DNA from 2 places in the Providencia xihuensis genome. Region 1 is predicted to be linked to the other one. Evidence: riboswitches for the same ligand, from Rfam matches in the RefSeq annotation. Region 1 holds a riboswitch; the other holds the start of a gene.

Region 1 (7,593 bases):
CTTGCCCATTAAGTTCTATCGTGCCTGTTTTGGGAAACTGAAAACCGCTGATTAAGCTTAGTAACGTACTTTTTCCCGCCCCACTTGGCCCCATAATCGCGACACATTCCCCTGATGTTACTGAAAAATCAAATGACATCGTTAAGTTATCATATTGGTAGTCTAAATTTGTCAGTTTAATCATGGTGTTTTCCTGAAATACGTTCGAGCAGGCTAAATAAACAAAAACACAGTAATAACAGTAGCATCGCTGTTACTGCACCATCGTTGGTGCGATACGCCCCAATTTGTTGGTACAAATAATAGGGAAGTGTGCGGAAATTTTCATTGCCAAACAGGGCGACGATGCCAAAATCCCCCACCGAAATCACACAGGCGAATGCGAGTGCTTGGGCAATAGGTTTGCGTAACGCTTTGAGTTCGATAATTTTAAAACGGTTAAACCCTGTTATTGCCAAGGATTGGCATAAAGGATTATATCGCTCCGCGGTGTCTCTCATTGGGTTTTCTAGGACTTTTAAGGCATACGGGATAGCCAACAAGGCATTGGTCATGATCACTAAGGGATAGGGTGACTCGGGTAGTCCAATGGTTTCATTGAAAAAGATAAAAAATCCCGTTGCAAGTACAATCCCAGGCATGGCTAAAATAATTAAACCACTTAATTCAATCGCTTGTCCAAGTCGCATTGCGTGGCGTAAACGCAGCTCACGGCTACTCCAAAGCAACATCAAAGTGAGAATCACACAGACTACACCTGCGCATAGTGCAATAAAAAGGGATGTTCCTGTGGCTTGCCATAATGCAGGTTGCTGTAAAACAGAGAATAACTGCCCGTTTAAACCATCAAAAAACACTGCAAGCAGCGGGGGAAGTAGCAATAGCATCGCCGTCACAATTAATAAACAGTCACGAATACGGCGAAAAAGGGTATCTGCGGGGTCTACCCACCGCGTTTGTTGGCTAAAACCAACAGAAAATAAGTTATTGATTTTTTGGCAGATAAACATCAATCCAATACAGAAAAACAATTGGATGAGCGCCAAAATTGTGGCTCTACCAAGGTCAAAATCATAATTAAGCGCTTGATAGATTGCGAGCTCAATCGTTGTTGCCGCAGGGCCACCACCTAAAGCGAGTACGGTGGCAAAACTGGCAAAGCACAACATAAAGATCAGTGCGGCAGTTGGTAGAATTTGCCTACGTAAATAAGGCCATTCTAAGATCTTAAACTGCTGCCACTCATTAAAACCTAATTGTGCGGTCAATTGCCGTTGTTCAATGGCGATGTTTTCTAAAGATTGCAGCAACATCCTTGTGGCGAGCGGCATATTAAAGAAAATATGCGCAAGTAAAATCCCCTTTAAGCCGTACGGGGAAAAGTGATATTCCACGCCTAGCCAGTGGCAAACTTTTGCCAGCCAACCTGTTTGTCCATATACCGATAAAATACCAAAAACAGCGACTAAAACGGGGAGGACAAGTGTCATCGCACAGAGGCGTATAAATAATGACCGCCCCCAAAAACGGCGGCGGTAAAGCGCTCTCGCAAGGAAAATGGCGGGAAGCACAGAAAAAACAGCTGATAAAAATGCCTGCCAAAAGGTAAAGCCAATGACATGCCATAGATAACTATCGCTGATGATGTCATCAATGGCTATTTCAGGCGCAAAAAACCAGAGCGCCCCAAAGCTGAGGAGCGCTATCGCAATTAATAAACCAGAAGCGAGAACTCCTGGCAATAAAGACAGATTAATTAACGACTGACGGCGGTTTGCCATAAACGTGTCCAATTTTGACGTTCTTTAGCCACTTCTTGTGAACTAAATTGTAAGGCTTTTTCTGGTAGAGGAAGTTGGTTGTAAACGTCTGGGAGAGGGATATCAATGACAGGGTACATCCAGTTAGTGGTCGGTAAGGTATTTTGGAAATCAGGTGTTAAAACAAATTGCAAGAATTGCTTAGCAAGTTCAGGCTGTGGGCTGTTTTTTAACCTTGCAGCAACTTCCACTTGCATGTAATGACCTTCATTAAATAATGCCGCGGCATAATTATCTTTTTTATCATTTAGCATCTGGTAGCCTGGCGATGAGGTATAACTCAGAACAAAATCCCCTTCACCTTTTAAGAATAAACCGTATGCTTCGCTCCAACCTTTGGTGACTGTTAGGGTTTTTCCTGCCATTTTTTTCCATGCATCAGCGGATTTATCACCATACAGTTTTTCAATCCATAACATCAGCCCAAGTCCTGGTGTACTGGTGCGTGGGTCTTGGTAGATGATTTTCCAGTTATTTTTGCTGTTTAATAGCGCATCCATGCTTGCGGGAGGTTGCTGGATTTTATTTTTGTCATAAATGAATGCAAAATATCCATAGTCATAAGGAATGAAAACAGAGCTATCCCATGCAATGGGTAATTTTAGTGCGGTTGTGTCAATTTCAGCAGGGGCAAAAAGGCCTGTTTTCTCAGCTGAATCTAATAGGTTGTTATCTAGGCCTAAAATAACATCAGCTTTACTTTTCTTGCCTTCCATTCTCAAACGGTTTAACAGGGCAACACCATCACCTAACGCAACAACTTTTAATTCACAGTCACACTGAGCTTCAAAATTCTTTTTAATTTGCGGGCCTGGTCCCCACTCTGCAGCAAAGGAGTCATAGGTATAGACAGTTAGGGTTGGTTTCTCTGCCCATGCGAATTGACTCAAACTGAGTGCACTGAGGGTAAAAATCGATGCTATAATTTTGTTTTTAAACATGCTTTTTCCTGCGCTAAAAAGAGAGTGACACAGGATTTGAGAGTGAACCGATGCAGGTTTGCAGGCGGTGGCTCAAATCCCTACGCCGGTATTAACCGGATCAGGTTCTACGGGTTATTTCTCAGCCAAAATAATTTTGGCACCCCGTTGAGGCACTCACTATTGTAGAGACTTCGGACATATCTGCAAACTGTATTGATATAGGTTTACCAGTTAGGGTATGTGTGAAACAATTAGGTATCTTTCAAATTTGGTTATTGGGGTAGTCGAGTGATTGATGATGATGGCTACCGCCCGAATGTAGGAATTGTAATTTGTAATCGGCAAGGGCAGGTTCTATGGGCTCGCCGCTATGGTCAGCACTCATGGCAGTTTCCTCAAGGGGGCATCAACCCAGGGGAATCACCTGAGCAAGCGATGTATCGTGAGTTATACGAAGAAGTTGGGCTACAGCGTAAGGATGTCAGGTTACTGGCATCTACCCGTAATTGGTTACGTTACAAATTACCCAAGCGTTTGGTGCGTTGGGATACAAAACCAGTTTGTATTGGGCAGAAACAGCGTTGGTTTTTACTCCAACTGCAATGTAATGATGCCGATATAAACGTGCAGCGCAGTAAATCGCCAGAATTTGATGGCTGGCGATGGGTCAGTTATTGGTATCCTGTCAGGCAGGTGGTTTCTTTTAAACGGGAAGTCTATCGCCGTGTAATGAAAGAATTCGCTCCAGTTGTTATGCCTTTACAGGAACAAAAATTACCACAACGACCCGCTTTTAATAACCGTAGGCGCGGAGCAAAGTAAGCCTATGTTGATGCGTTTACGTGAAATTGTCGAAAAAGTTGCGATGGCGACAAGTTTGACTGATGCGCTAGAAGTGTTGGTGGATGAAACCTGCAAAGCAATGCGAACCGATGTGTGTTCGATTTACTTGGCTGATCACCCTCGCCAATGCTATTACTTAATGGCAACCCGCGGGTTAAAAAAACCTAGCGGGATTGCTATTCGCCTTGGCTTTGATGAAGGTGTTGTTGGCGCTGTTGGGCGTCAATCTGAAATGCTAAACCTCGCTGATGCTCGTGAACACCCTCAATATAAATACCTTCCTCAATTAAAAGAAGAGCAGCTTAAAGCCTTTCTGGGTGTCCCTATTGTTTATCGACGTCAATTATTAGGCGTGCTTGTCGTTCAGCAAAGAGAAAAACGACTGTTTAATGAGACAGAAGAGTCTTTCATGGTGACGTTGTCGATGCAGCTTGCCGTGATTTTATCACAAGCACAAGCCAAAGGGATTTTTGGGCAGTATCGACAAAATAGAATTAAAGCTATTCCTGTTTCTCAGGGAATATCAATGGCCTATGGTTGGCAAGACAATTCACAGCCCTCTTTTGATAGCATCAGCCAAACCAGCGCCATTGATATCGATAGTGAAAAGCAACGTTTAATTGCCGCCTTAGAAAGTGCAACGGCAGAATGCCGGAGGATCAGCAAACGCTTTATGGCGAGTTCTGCAAAAGAAAGCGCAGCAATTTTTGACCTTTATAATCATTTGCTTAGTGATCCTCAGCTTAAAAAACATCTATTTACAGCCATTGATGGCGGAGCCGCTGCTGAATGGGCGGTGAAAACGGTTATTGAAAACTATGTTGAGCAATTCTCTCGTTTACGAGATCTCTATTTAAGAGAAAGGGGCGCAGATCTCAAGGCGTTAGGTCAGCGTTTATTATTTCATCTTGATGATTCGTTAACGGCGAATGAACAGTGGCCCGATCGCTTTATTTTAGTGGCTGATGAACTCAGTGCCAGTGTGCTTGCTGAGTTGCCGATGGAGCAGCTCGCGGGTGTTATTGTCCGTGATGGCGCAACGCACTCGCATTCAGCAATTTTAATCCGAGCAATGGGTATTCCCGCCATAATGGGAGCGGATATTGAACCGTCTCTACTACATAATCGCCATTTGATTTTAGATGGTTACCGTGGTGAGGTTTTCATTGAGCCCGAAAACCTAATTATTCAGGAATATCAGCAGATTATTGAAGAAGAGAATGTGATTAGTCGTTTGGCTGAGGGAACTTTAGAGCAAGATGCAACCTTAATAGGTGGTGAACAAATACAGATCCACCTAAACGCAGGGTTAAGTCCGCGCTATGAGCAGCAAATTAATACAGGGGTTGATGGTGTTGGGCTATACCGTACAGAATTACCGTTTATGCTGCACAATGGTTTTCCTTCAGAAGATGAACAAAAACAGCTATATAAAGAAGTTTTACAGTTATTTCCAACAAAGCCTGTCGTGCTACGTACCCTTGATATTGGGGCAGATAAGCAGCTTCCTTATATGCCTATTAGTGAAGAAAATCCAAGTCTAGGTTGGCGAGGGATCCGCATAATGCTTGATCAGCCTGAGATTTTTTTAATTCAATTAAGGGCGATGCTACGGGCTAATGCATTATCTGGAAATTTACGCATTCTGTTGCCTATGGTGACCAGTATTAATGAAATAGATGAAGCTATTTCATTAATAAAAAGAGCGAAAGGAGAGGTCAGCCAATTGCTTGGACAGCCAGTAAAAATGCCACAAATTGGTGTAATGCTTGAAGTACCTTCGTTGTTATTTTTGTTGCCAGAGATAAAAAAACGCGTAGATTTTATTTCTATTGGTACCAATGACTTTACACAATATTTACTTGCTGTTGACCGCAATAATACACATGTTGCTGCGCTATATGATAATCTTCATCCTGCTGTTATTCGCTTTCTGGCGAAGGTCAGTGAAGAGTGTCAGCGTTTGGCGCTTCCTGTCAGTGTGTGTGGTGAGATGGCAGGCCAGCCACTCAGTGCTATGATATTAATTGCCCTTGGTTACCGCTCTTTAAGTATGAGTGGGCGAAGTGTTCCGAGGATGAAGTACCTTATTCGTCAACTTGATCCTGAGCTAATGACTGATTTGGTAGATAAATTATTAATGGCAGAAACATGTGAAAATGTTCGAAAAGAAGCGAGCCACTTTATGGAAATTCATCGCTTAGGTGGGTTTGTTCGTGGTGGAATTTAGCTTCCTTATTTTTGCGTGTTTGCGGTTAAATTATTATATTCGAGTATAAGTTACCATACCTTTTGTTGTATGCTTTTGCGCGCATTCAAATGCGTTGACGTGTATTGGATATTTTATAGCCAGCCAACTATTGGCTTAATCATTAAAAGTGGGGAACGATGAGTAACAGCTACTTAGCATTTCCGGAAATTGATCCTGTTATGTTCTCAATTGGGCCAGTATCGTTGCACTGGTATGGTTTTATGTACCTTGTTGGTTTTGTTTTCGCATTATGGTTAGCAGGGCGCCGTGCTGCAAAACCAAATAGCGGCTGGACTAAAAACGAAGTTGAAAACCTACTATATATTGGTTTTGTGGGCGTATTTGTTGGTGGTCGTCTTGGCTACGTATTTTTCTATAACCTCCCTGTTTTCCTTGATGATCCGCTTTATCTCTTTAAGGTTTGGGATGGCGGGATGTCCTTTCATGGCGGCTTAATTGGGGTGATTTGTGCCATGATGTGGTTTGCACATCGTACTCGTCGCCGTTTTCTTCAAGTTTCTGACTTTGTTGCTCCGTTAATCCCGTTTGGTTTAGGAATGGGGCGTATCGGTAATTTTATTAATGGTGAATTATGGGGACGTGTAACCCTTGATACGCCTTGGGCTTTCCTATTCCCGCATTCACGCAGCGAAGATATTCAATTGGCTGCGCAGGACCCTTCTTTATTACCGATTTTAGAGCAATATGGTGTATTACCAAGGCACCCTTCACAGCTGTATGAAATGTTCTTAGAGGGTATTGTCTTATTCCTTATCCTGAATTTATTTGTTCGTAAACCAAGGCCAATGGGGAGCGTTTCAGGGTTATTTTTAATTGGTTATGGTGCGTTTAGGATTATTGTTGAATTCTTCAGGCAACCAGATGCCCAGCTTGGGTTATTTGGCGGTATTAGTATGGGGCAAATTTTATCTATCCCAATGATAATTATTGGAATTTTAATGATTGTATGGGCATATAAATATGGTCAAAATGTCCCTGCGCATAAACCAGAAAAAGAGCCTAAAGGTAGTTAAATCACCTTGTTGTTGAGGCTAGCTTAGTATTTTAAATACAATAATTTAATTGAAAATAAGGTATTTAGTTCTAAGCTTGCCAGTTAAGTTATTTCGAATAAGAGAGCCACTATGAAGCCGTATTTAGAGTTATGCCAACGTATTATTGATGAAGGGCAATGGGTTGAAAACAAACGCACGGGCGTTCGTTGTTTAACTGTAATTAATGCCGATCTTGAATATGATGTTGGTAATAATCAGTTCCCTTTGATTACGACTCGTAAAAGCTTTTATAAAGCGGCGATTGCTGAGCTACTGGGTTATTTGCGTGGTTATGATAACGCAGCACAATTTCGTGAAATTGGTTGCAACACATGGAATGCAAATGCGAATGAAAACCAAGCTTGGCTGAATAATCCTCATCGAAAGGGGGAGGATGATATGGGCCGTGTTTATGGTGTTCAAGGTCGCTCATGGCAACGCCCAGATGGCACCCATCTTGATCAACTTCAAAAAGTGGTTAATAACTTAAAAAATGGCATTGATGACCGTGCGGAAATTATCACTTTCTATAACCCAGGTGAATTTGAAATGGGGTGCCTACGTCCTTGTATGCACACTCATACATTTTCGCTGTTAGGCGATACGCTGCATCTAACATCATATCAGCGTAGCTGTGATGTCCCGCTCGGCTTGAATTTCAATCAAGTACAATGCTTTGTTTTACTTGCATTAATGGCACG
Region 2 (7,593 bases), 1.4 Mb from region 1:
TTAAAGATGAAGGCAACCCGACAAGTAATTTAAGGGCTTCAAGTGCTTGTAGCGTACCGATAACACCAACGACAGGCCCTAATACTCCCGCTGTGCGGCAGTTTCGCTCAGGTTCATCTTGATCGGGGTAAAGGCAGGCGTAACACCCTGAACTAAACGGCGGTTCGAGCACCATTAGCTGTCCACCAAAGCCCACTGCGCTACCGCTAACGAGTGGCGTGTTGGTCATGACGCAGGCGGCATTGACGGCATGGCGTGTTGCCATGTTATCGCAGCAATCAAGCACTAAATCGACCTGCTCAACGAGTGGGATTAATGTTTCAACTTCTAGTTTTTGCACAACTGCTCGTGTTTTCACGAGCGGGTTGAGTTGATGAAGCCTCTTTGCTGCAAGTTGGGCTTTTGACTGTTCGATATCATCAGTATTGTAGAGCACTTGTCTTTGTAAATTAGAGACATGCAGGTTATCGTGGTCAGCAAGCCATAATTCGCCAACGCCTGCACCAACTAAATAGAGGGATGCGGGAGAGCCTAACCCACCTAAACCGACAATCAGCACTTTGCTATTTTTCAGTTTTTGTTGCCCTTCAGGGCTAATGTCTTCAAGTAATAGCTGGCGGCTGTAACGCATGAATTCTTGGTCACTTAACATGATTAAATTCCTCGAATTATCAACCGTGTGTCTATTTCACTAAATACACGGCTAATTATTTGATTATGAATTAATTAACAAGCGCGATGACGCTCAATTAAATTCAGTAACGTTTCAGTGGCTGCCCGCCAATCATCGGCTTTGGTAATTGCACTGACCAGTGCCACACTGCCAACACCTGTTGCTAAAACAGCAGGTACGCGCTCAATGGATATTCCACCAATGGCGACAGTTGGGTAATCAGGTGTTGCCTCAACCATCGCTTTTAGCGTTTCCAATCCTTGAGGAGATGACGGCATCTCTTTGGTTTGTGTGGGGAAAATATGCCCCATTGCAATATAAGAGGGGCGCACGGATTTGGCGATGGCTAACTCATGTTCATCGTGAGTTGAAATGCCTAACCGAAGCCCTGCTTGGTGGATTGCCAGCAAGTCAGTGGTTTCCAAATCCTCTTGACCAAGGTGTACGCCGTAAGCGCCAAACTCCACGGCTAAGCGCCAGTAGTCGTTGATAAATAACCGTGCGTTATGTTTTTTACCCAAAGCAATAGCTTTTTGGATATCATCGCGTACATCAGCATCCGCTTTGTCTTTGATGCGTAATTGAAGGGTGGAAACACCTGCACTAAGCAGGCGTTCAATCCATTCAACGGAATCAACAACAGGGTAGAGACCGAGGTATTGCTCGGTTTCGGGAAATGGCGATGTTGGCGTAATAATAGGATTAGGCGATTTTTTCATTATCAGCGACCTCTGCATTCACAATTTCTGCGCCATGGTATAGCTCGCTACCGTGGGCTCGGAAGGCTTCAGACATCTGTTCCATACCCGCTTCTTTTTCGTTTGCTTCTTTTTGGGCTGCGTAATCACGTACTTCTTGGGAGATTTTCATCGAACAGAATTTCGGCCCACACATTGAACAGAAATGGGCAATTTTCCCCGAAGCTTGTGGCAAGGTTTCATCGTGATATTTACGTGCGGTTTCGGGGTCTAATGCCAAGTTAAATTGGTCTTCCCAACGGAATTCGAAACGTGCTTTTGACATGGCATTGTCGCGAATTTGTGCACCTGGGTGGCCTTTGGCAAGGTCAGCTGCGTGCGCTGCAATTTTATAGGTGATAAGCCCTTGTTTAACATCGTCTTTGTTCGGCAGGCCCAAATGCTCTTTTGGTGTGACATAACAGAGCATTGCACAACCAAACCAGCCGATCATTGCTGCACCAATGCCTGAGGTAAAGTGGTCATAACCTGGTGCAATATCGGTTGTGAGCGGCCCTAAGGTATAGAATGGGGCTTCGTGGCAATGCTCCAACTCTTCCGTCATGTTGCGGCGGATCATCTGCATCGGTACGTGGCCGGGGCCTTCAATCATCACTTGGACATCATATTCCCACGCAATTTTGGTTAACTCGCCAAGGGTATGAAGTTCGGCAAATTGTGCGGCATCGTTTGCATCTTGGATGGAGCCTGGGCGCAAGCCATCACCTAATGACAAGGAAACGTCGTAAGCGGCACAAATTTCACAAATTTCGCGGAAGTTTTCGTACAGGAAGTTTTCTTGGTGATGAGATAAACACCATTTTGCCATGATAGAACCACCGCGCGAGACAATGCCCGTCAAGCGTTTAGCGGTCATTGGTACGTAACGCAGCAAGACTCCAGCATGGATAGTAAAGTAGTCAACGCCTTGCTCGGCTTGTTCTAATAACGTATCGCGGAACATTTCCCACGTCAGGTTTTCCGCTACGCCATTGACTTTTTCAAGGGCTTGGTAGATGGGAACTGTGCCGATGGGGACTGGGCTATTACGTAAAATCCATTCACGGGTTTCATGGATGTAGCGGCCTGTGGACAAATCCATTACGGTATCTGCGCCCCAGCGCGTTGACCAAATCAGTTTTTCCACTTCCTCTTCGATGGATGAAGTGACCGACGAGTTGCCGATATTGGCGTTCACTTTCACCAAGAAGTTACGGCCAATAATCATCGGCTCAGATTCAGGGTGATTGATATTGGCTGGGATGATGGCGCGACCCGCGGCGACTTCTTGGCGAACAAACTCAGGCGTGATATTTTCGGGCAAATTAGCCCCAAAGCCTTGCCCTGGATGTTGTTGCAGCAAAACCTCACCACGAATACGTTCACGACCCATATTTTCGCGGATGGCGATAAACTCCATTTCTGGGGTAATGATGCCTTTACGAGCGTAGTGAAGTTGGGTGACGCATTTGTTGGTTTGCGCTTTTAATGGGTGTGGGCGGTTGTTAAAGCGTAAGTGGTCGAGACCCGCATCAGCGAGACGCTGTTGTGTGAAGTCAGAACTTAAGTTTTCGACTTCGGTGGTGTCTGAACGTTCGTTTATCCACGGTGCGCGAATTTTTTTCAGGCCTTTGTGAACGTTGAGTTCTGATGTTGGGTCGCCGTAAGGGCCTGAGGTATCGTAGATAGGAACGGGTTCGTTATCTTCAAATTGCGGGTTATCTTTGTCGCCACCAATGAGGGTTTGCGAAAGCTGGATTTCTCGCATCGGGACTTGAATATCGTCTCTTGAACCTTGGAGATAAATACGCTCAGAATTCGGAAATGAAACACCAGAAACGGTGTTGATAAAGTTTTCAGCAGCGTCACGTTGGGCCTTACGCGTGCGAGCAGGTGCAGCTTGTGGGGATAAATCAGCGGTCGGTATAACATTATTTGTAATATTGGACATAGCAATTTCCTGACATTGTCACGGCTATGATGCAAAGCGCACCAAGCGGGTTTATCGAAAGAAAGTTGCTTGTCAGGAGTTCGGAGGAGTAATAAAAAAGACGTTGCGTTTAAATTTTCACCAAAAGGAAAAGGTCAAAAATGGCGCTGAGTGATTACTCTTGTTCCCTTCGCGGGTATTAACCCGATCAGGTTCCGCGGATCCCGAATTAACGGTCTCAGCCTGATGCTATGCATACTAGGCACTCCGACAAGAGATTTCAGTATAAGCTTTCCTCGTCATTCTTCAAGCGATAAGTGCGTTGGCTGCGCTCGGCTCCCCAAGTCACATACTTGTGTATGCTCCTTGGGATATCCTCGTTTACCGCCTTCTTCTCACTTGAATTATTTAGAGGAAAGAGGAAATTAAAGTGGAATAAGGTTATTTCCTCGTCATTCTTCAAGCGATAAGTGCGTTGGCTGCGCTCGGCTCCCCAAGTCACATACTTGTGTATGCTCCTTGGGATATCCTCGTTTACCGCCTTCTTCTCACTTGAATTATTTAGAGGAAAGAGGAAATTAAAGTGGAATAAGGTTATTTCCTCGTCATTCTTCAAGCGATAAGTGCGTTGGCTGCGCTCGGCTCCCCAAGTCACATACTTGTGTATGCTCCTTGGGATATCCTCGTTTACCGCCTTCTTCTCACTTGAATTATTTAGAGGAAAGAGGAAATTAAAGTGGAATAAGGTTATTTCCTCGTCATTCTTCAAGCGATAAGTGCGTTGGCTGCGCTCGGCTCCCCAAGTCACATACTTGTGTATGCTCCTTGGGATATCCTCGTTTACCGCCTTCTTCTCACTTGAATTATTTAGAGGAAAGAGGAACTTAAAGTGGAATAAGGTTATTTCCTCGTCATTCTTCAAGCGATAAGTGCGTTGGCTGCGCTCGGCTCCCCAAGTCACATACTTATGTATGCTCCTTGGGATATCCTCGTTTACCGCCTTCTTCTCACTTGAATTATTTAGAGGAAAGAGGAAATTAAAGTGGAATAAGGTTATTTCCTCGTCATTCTTCAAGCGATAAGTGCGTTGGCTGCGCTCGGCTCCCCAAGTCACATACTTATGTATGCTCATCGGGATAATTCTATTTATCTCCTTCCTCTAGCACGAATAATTTAGAGGAACCTTTGAAAGGCAAGTTAGTTAAAACCTAAAACCTAAAAAATTGAAATCAAGGTTCGGATAACAATAAGGTTTATAAATTCCACTGATATTGCGGCCAATTATTTTCATTGGCGGCTTGGAGAAGTCGGTGGTCGCCGTTGACAATAAACGTTTCGTCGGCGAATTGGCACATCGGGAGGTCGTTAGCAGAGTCGGTGTAGAAGTATACATACGCATCGGTGATTGGCTGGTGGCGAACCCAATTCATAAGGCGTTTAACCTTACCTTCCTTAAAGGTTGGAATACCATCAATTTCGGTCGTATAGCAGCCATTTTGCTGCTTAATATCAATGCCCATGGCGACATCGGCATTGAGTTGAGCCGCGATCTTTTTGACAATAAATGAAACGGTTGCAGAGATCACAATAATCGGGATCCCCTTGGCGCGGTAGCGGGCGATCGTTTGACTCGCTTCAGGGTAGATCTTTGGTAAAACCACGCTTTGCACGAAATCATCCAGCCAGATATCCACTTGTTCCGTTTTGATATTAGCGAGGGTTTGCAGGTTAAAATGCAGGTAAGTCGGCATATCCAAAGTGCCTGCATTATACTGCGCCATCATGGCTTTATCGGCTTCCACAAACTGCGGGTCACTGATGATTTGCTTATCCCACAGGTATTGTGTCCACAATACGCTGCTATCCCCTTGAATCAACGTATCATCTAAGTCAAAAATGGCTAATTGGTTTTGCATTATATTCCTATCGTATGATTAGCTAAGTGCGCGAATTTCATTTTTATTAAACATTAACTCAAGGCGGGTGCCAGGTTCAAATAAACGTTCAGAAGAGCGATTGAGTAGGTCGACGGTCATATCTCCTACAGGGGTATTCACGCTATAACGAATAATATTGCCAAGCAACTGATGATCTAAAATCACGGCATCCACAGGGTGAGAAATATGTGTACCGTATTGGCGACCCGCTTCTTTCACATAAATAGATTCAGGGCGGATGGCGAGTGTACCCTGTAAATTTAACCCTAACATGGTATTGGCTTTGTGAGCATCCACCAAATTGTAGTGCCCCATAAAACGAGCAACAAACTCGTTCGCTGGCTGGGTATAAATATTCTCTGCCGTATCACTTTGTACGATCTGCCCTTTATTCATCAAAAAGATCCTATCAGACATGATCATCGCTTCGTCTTGGTCATGGGTGACAAAAATCGTCGTTAGCCCAAGTTCCCGCTGAATATGTCGAATTTGCTGGCGCAAATGCTTACGAATGCGTGCATCAAGGGCGGATAACGGCTCGTCGAGTAATAAAATTTGCGGTTTCATTACTAGCGCCCTTGCTAGTGCCACGCGTTGGCGCTGTCCGCCTGACAATTGGTGGGGAAATTGCTGCTCTTTACCTTGCAATTCAACCAGTTCGATTACTTCTGCAACGGCTTTGGTTCTTTCGTTGCTATCGATTTTACGTATTTTTAAGCCGAAGGCGATATTGTCTGCGACGGTCATATTGGGGAATAGCGCATAGCTTTGAAACACCATGCCCACACCGCGTTGTTGGGCAGGTTGGTGAGTAATATTTTTGTGGTTAATATAAAGCTCACCACTATTAGGTTGCTCAAGGCCTGCAATACAGCGTAATAACGTTGATTTCCCGCAACCACTTGGCCCTAATAGGGTGATAAATTCGCCTTTTTCAATGGTAAATTGAATATCGGCGAAGACCTGATTTGACCCGAAAGATTTCGTTAAGTTTTCAGCAATAACATAGCTCATCATTCATCTCCTGAACGATTTAAACGCATTGCTAACCACGTCAGCAATAACGTAAATAAGAAGTAAGACATCACTAGTGCAGAAGTGAAGTGCCCACTGGTTTGGCGCATATTGAACAAGTAGATTTGCAAGGTCTCATAACGTGTTCCCACTAAAATATTGGCAAACACAAACTCACCCATCAAAAATGAAAATGAAATTAATAATGAAACCAACATGCCTTTGCGAATATTTGGCAGCACAATCATCATGAAAGCATTAAAGGTATTTGCCCCCAGCAAATGTGCCGCATCCATTAGGTCATGTAAGTTAATCCCTTGAAAACTATTGGCGAGGGCGCGGTACATAAATGGCAGTGTGATGGTGAAATAGGTGCCAATTAAGATCCATGGAGTGCCCACTAACATAAATGGTTCATCCGCGAAAATTTGCAATAAACCGACGGACGACACCACGGGGGGGATCGCAAAAGGGAGGATTATCAATAAATCCATTAGCCCTTTTAGCTTGGGAAAGCGATAAAACACAGCAAATGTCATCGGTAAAATGACCAAGGTACTGATTAACAGCGTGCCAAAACAGATAATTAACGAACGGCCAAATGCCATTAAAAACCGCGGGTCTTGCCACAATTGCAGATACCATTTAATGGACAAAGCATCGGGTAACACGGTTGCGCCCCAAGAACTGGCGATGGAATACACAAACGTAGCAATAATAGGCAGTGCTAATAAGCTGGCAACACTGATTAGCACTAACTTATGAAACCATAATCCAGAGTTCTTATTGGTTATTATAGGGCTAATCACATTGTTATTTTGCATGGTAGCTCCGCTTGATTAACCAATGATGGATACCCGTGATAAACCCTAAGATAGCGATAAGTAGGACGGATAACGCCGCCGCCATATTTGGCTCGAGGAATAAATCACCAGACACTAAACTGGCAATACGGATGGTCACAAGGTTGTAGTTACCGCTGGTTAACGCATAGGTACTGGCGTACGCACCCATCGCATTGGCAATTAAGATAATAAAAGTGCCAAGTAAAGCTGGGGAAAGCACTGGAATAGCGACTTTCAACCAATAGGTTAATTTGCTAGCCCCCATGGTTTTTGCCGCATCTTCCCACTCAGGTTTGAGGGCATCAAAGGCAGGGTAGAGCAACAATACACCGAGTGGAATTTGAAAATAGACATAAAGCAGCATTAACCCGCTGGCGCTGTAGATATTAAAATCTTCGATAATCCCCCACGCTTTGAGCTGCAAAGTGATTGCGCCATTAAAGCCCAAAATAATGAT

What was found. A riboswitch is a leader RNA that binds a small molecule or an ion and turns the genes downstream of it on or off. The one in region 1 is predicted to bind thiamine pyrophosphate.
Region 2: another riboswitch for thiamine pyrophosphate. It lies ahead of thiC (phosphomethylpyrimidine synthase ThiC); the one in region 1 lies ahead of thiB (thiamine ABC transporter substrate binding subunit).

What each region holds. Positions count from the first base shown of each region.
Region 1 covers NZ_CP169565.1:3,525,940-3,533,532, reverse strand. The annotation lists gene thiQ (thiamine ABC transporter ATP-binding protein ThiQ) at 1-184, opposite strand, end outside; gene thiP (thiamine/thiamine pyrophosphate ABC transporter permease ThiP) at 177-1,781, opposite strand; gene thiB (thiamine ABC transporter substrate binding subunit) at 1,757-2,761, opposite strand; TPP riboswitch at 2,821-2,918, opposite strand; gene rppH (RNA pyrophosphohydrolase) at 3,032-3,565, shown strand; gene ptsP (phosphoenolpyruvate--protein phosphotransferase) at 3,570-5,816, shown strand; gene lgt (prolipoprotein diacylglyceryl transferase) at 5,975-6,871, shown strand; gene ACE2AL_RS15895 (thymidylate synthase) at 6,983-7,593, shown strand, end outside.
Region 2 covers NZ_CP169565.1:424,238-431,830, forward strand. The annotation lists gene ACE2AL_RS01875 (ThiF family adenylyltransferase) at 1-652, opposite strand, end outside; gene thiE (thiamine phosphate synthase) at 727-1,392, opposite strand; gene thiC (phosphomethylpyrimidine synthase ThiC) at 1,376-3,361, opposite strand; TPP riboswitch at 3,509-3,620, opposite strand; gene ACE2AL_RS01890 (hypothetical protein) at 3,621-4,472, opposite strand; gene ACE2AL_RS01895 (HAD family phosphatase) at 4,594-5,256, opposite strand; gene ACE2AL_RS01900 (ABC transporter ATP-binding protein) at 5,275-6,291, opposite strand; gene ACE2AL_RS01905 (ABC transporter permease) at 6,291-7,115, opposite strand; gene ACE2AL_RS01910 (ABC transporter permease) at 7,105-7,593, opposite strand, start outside.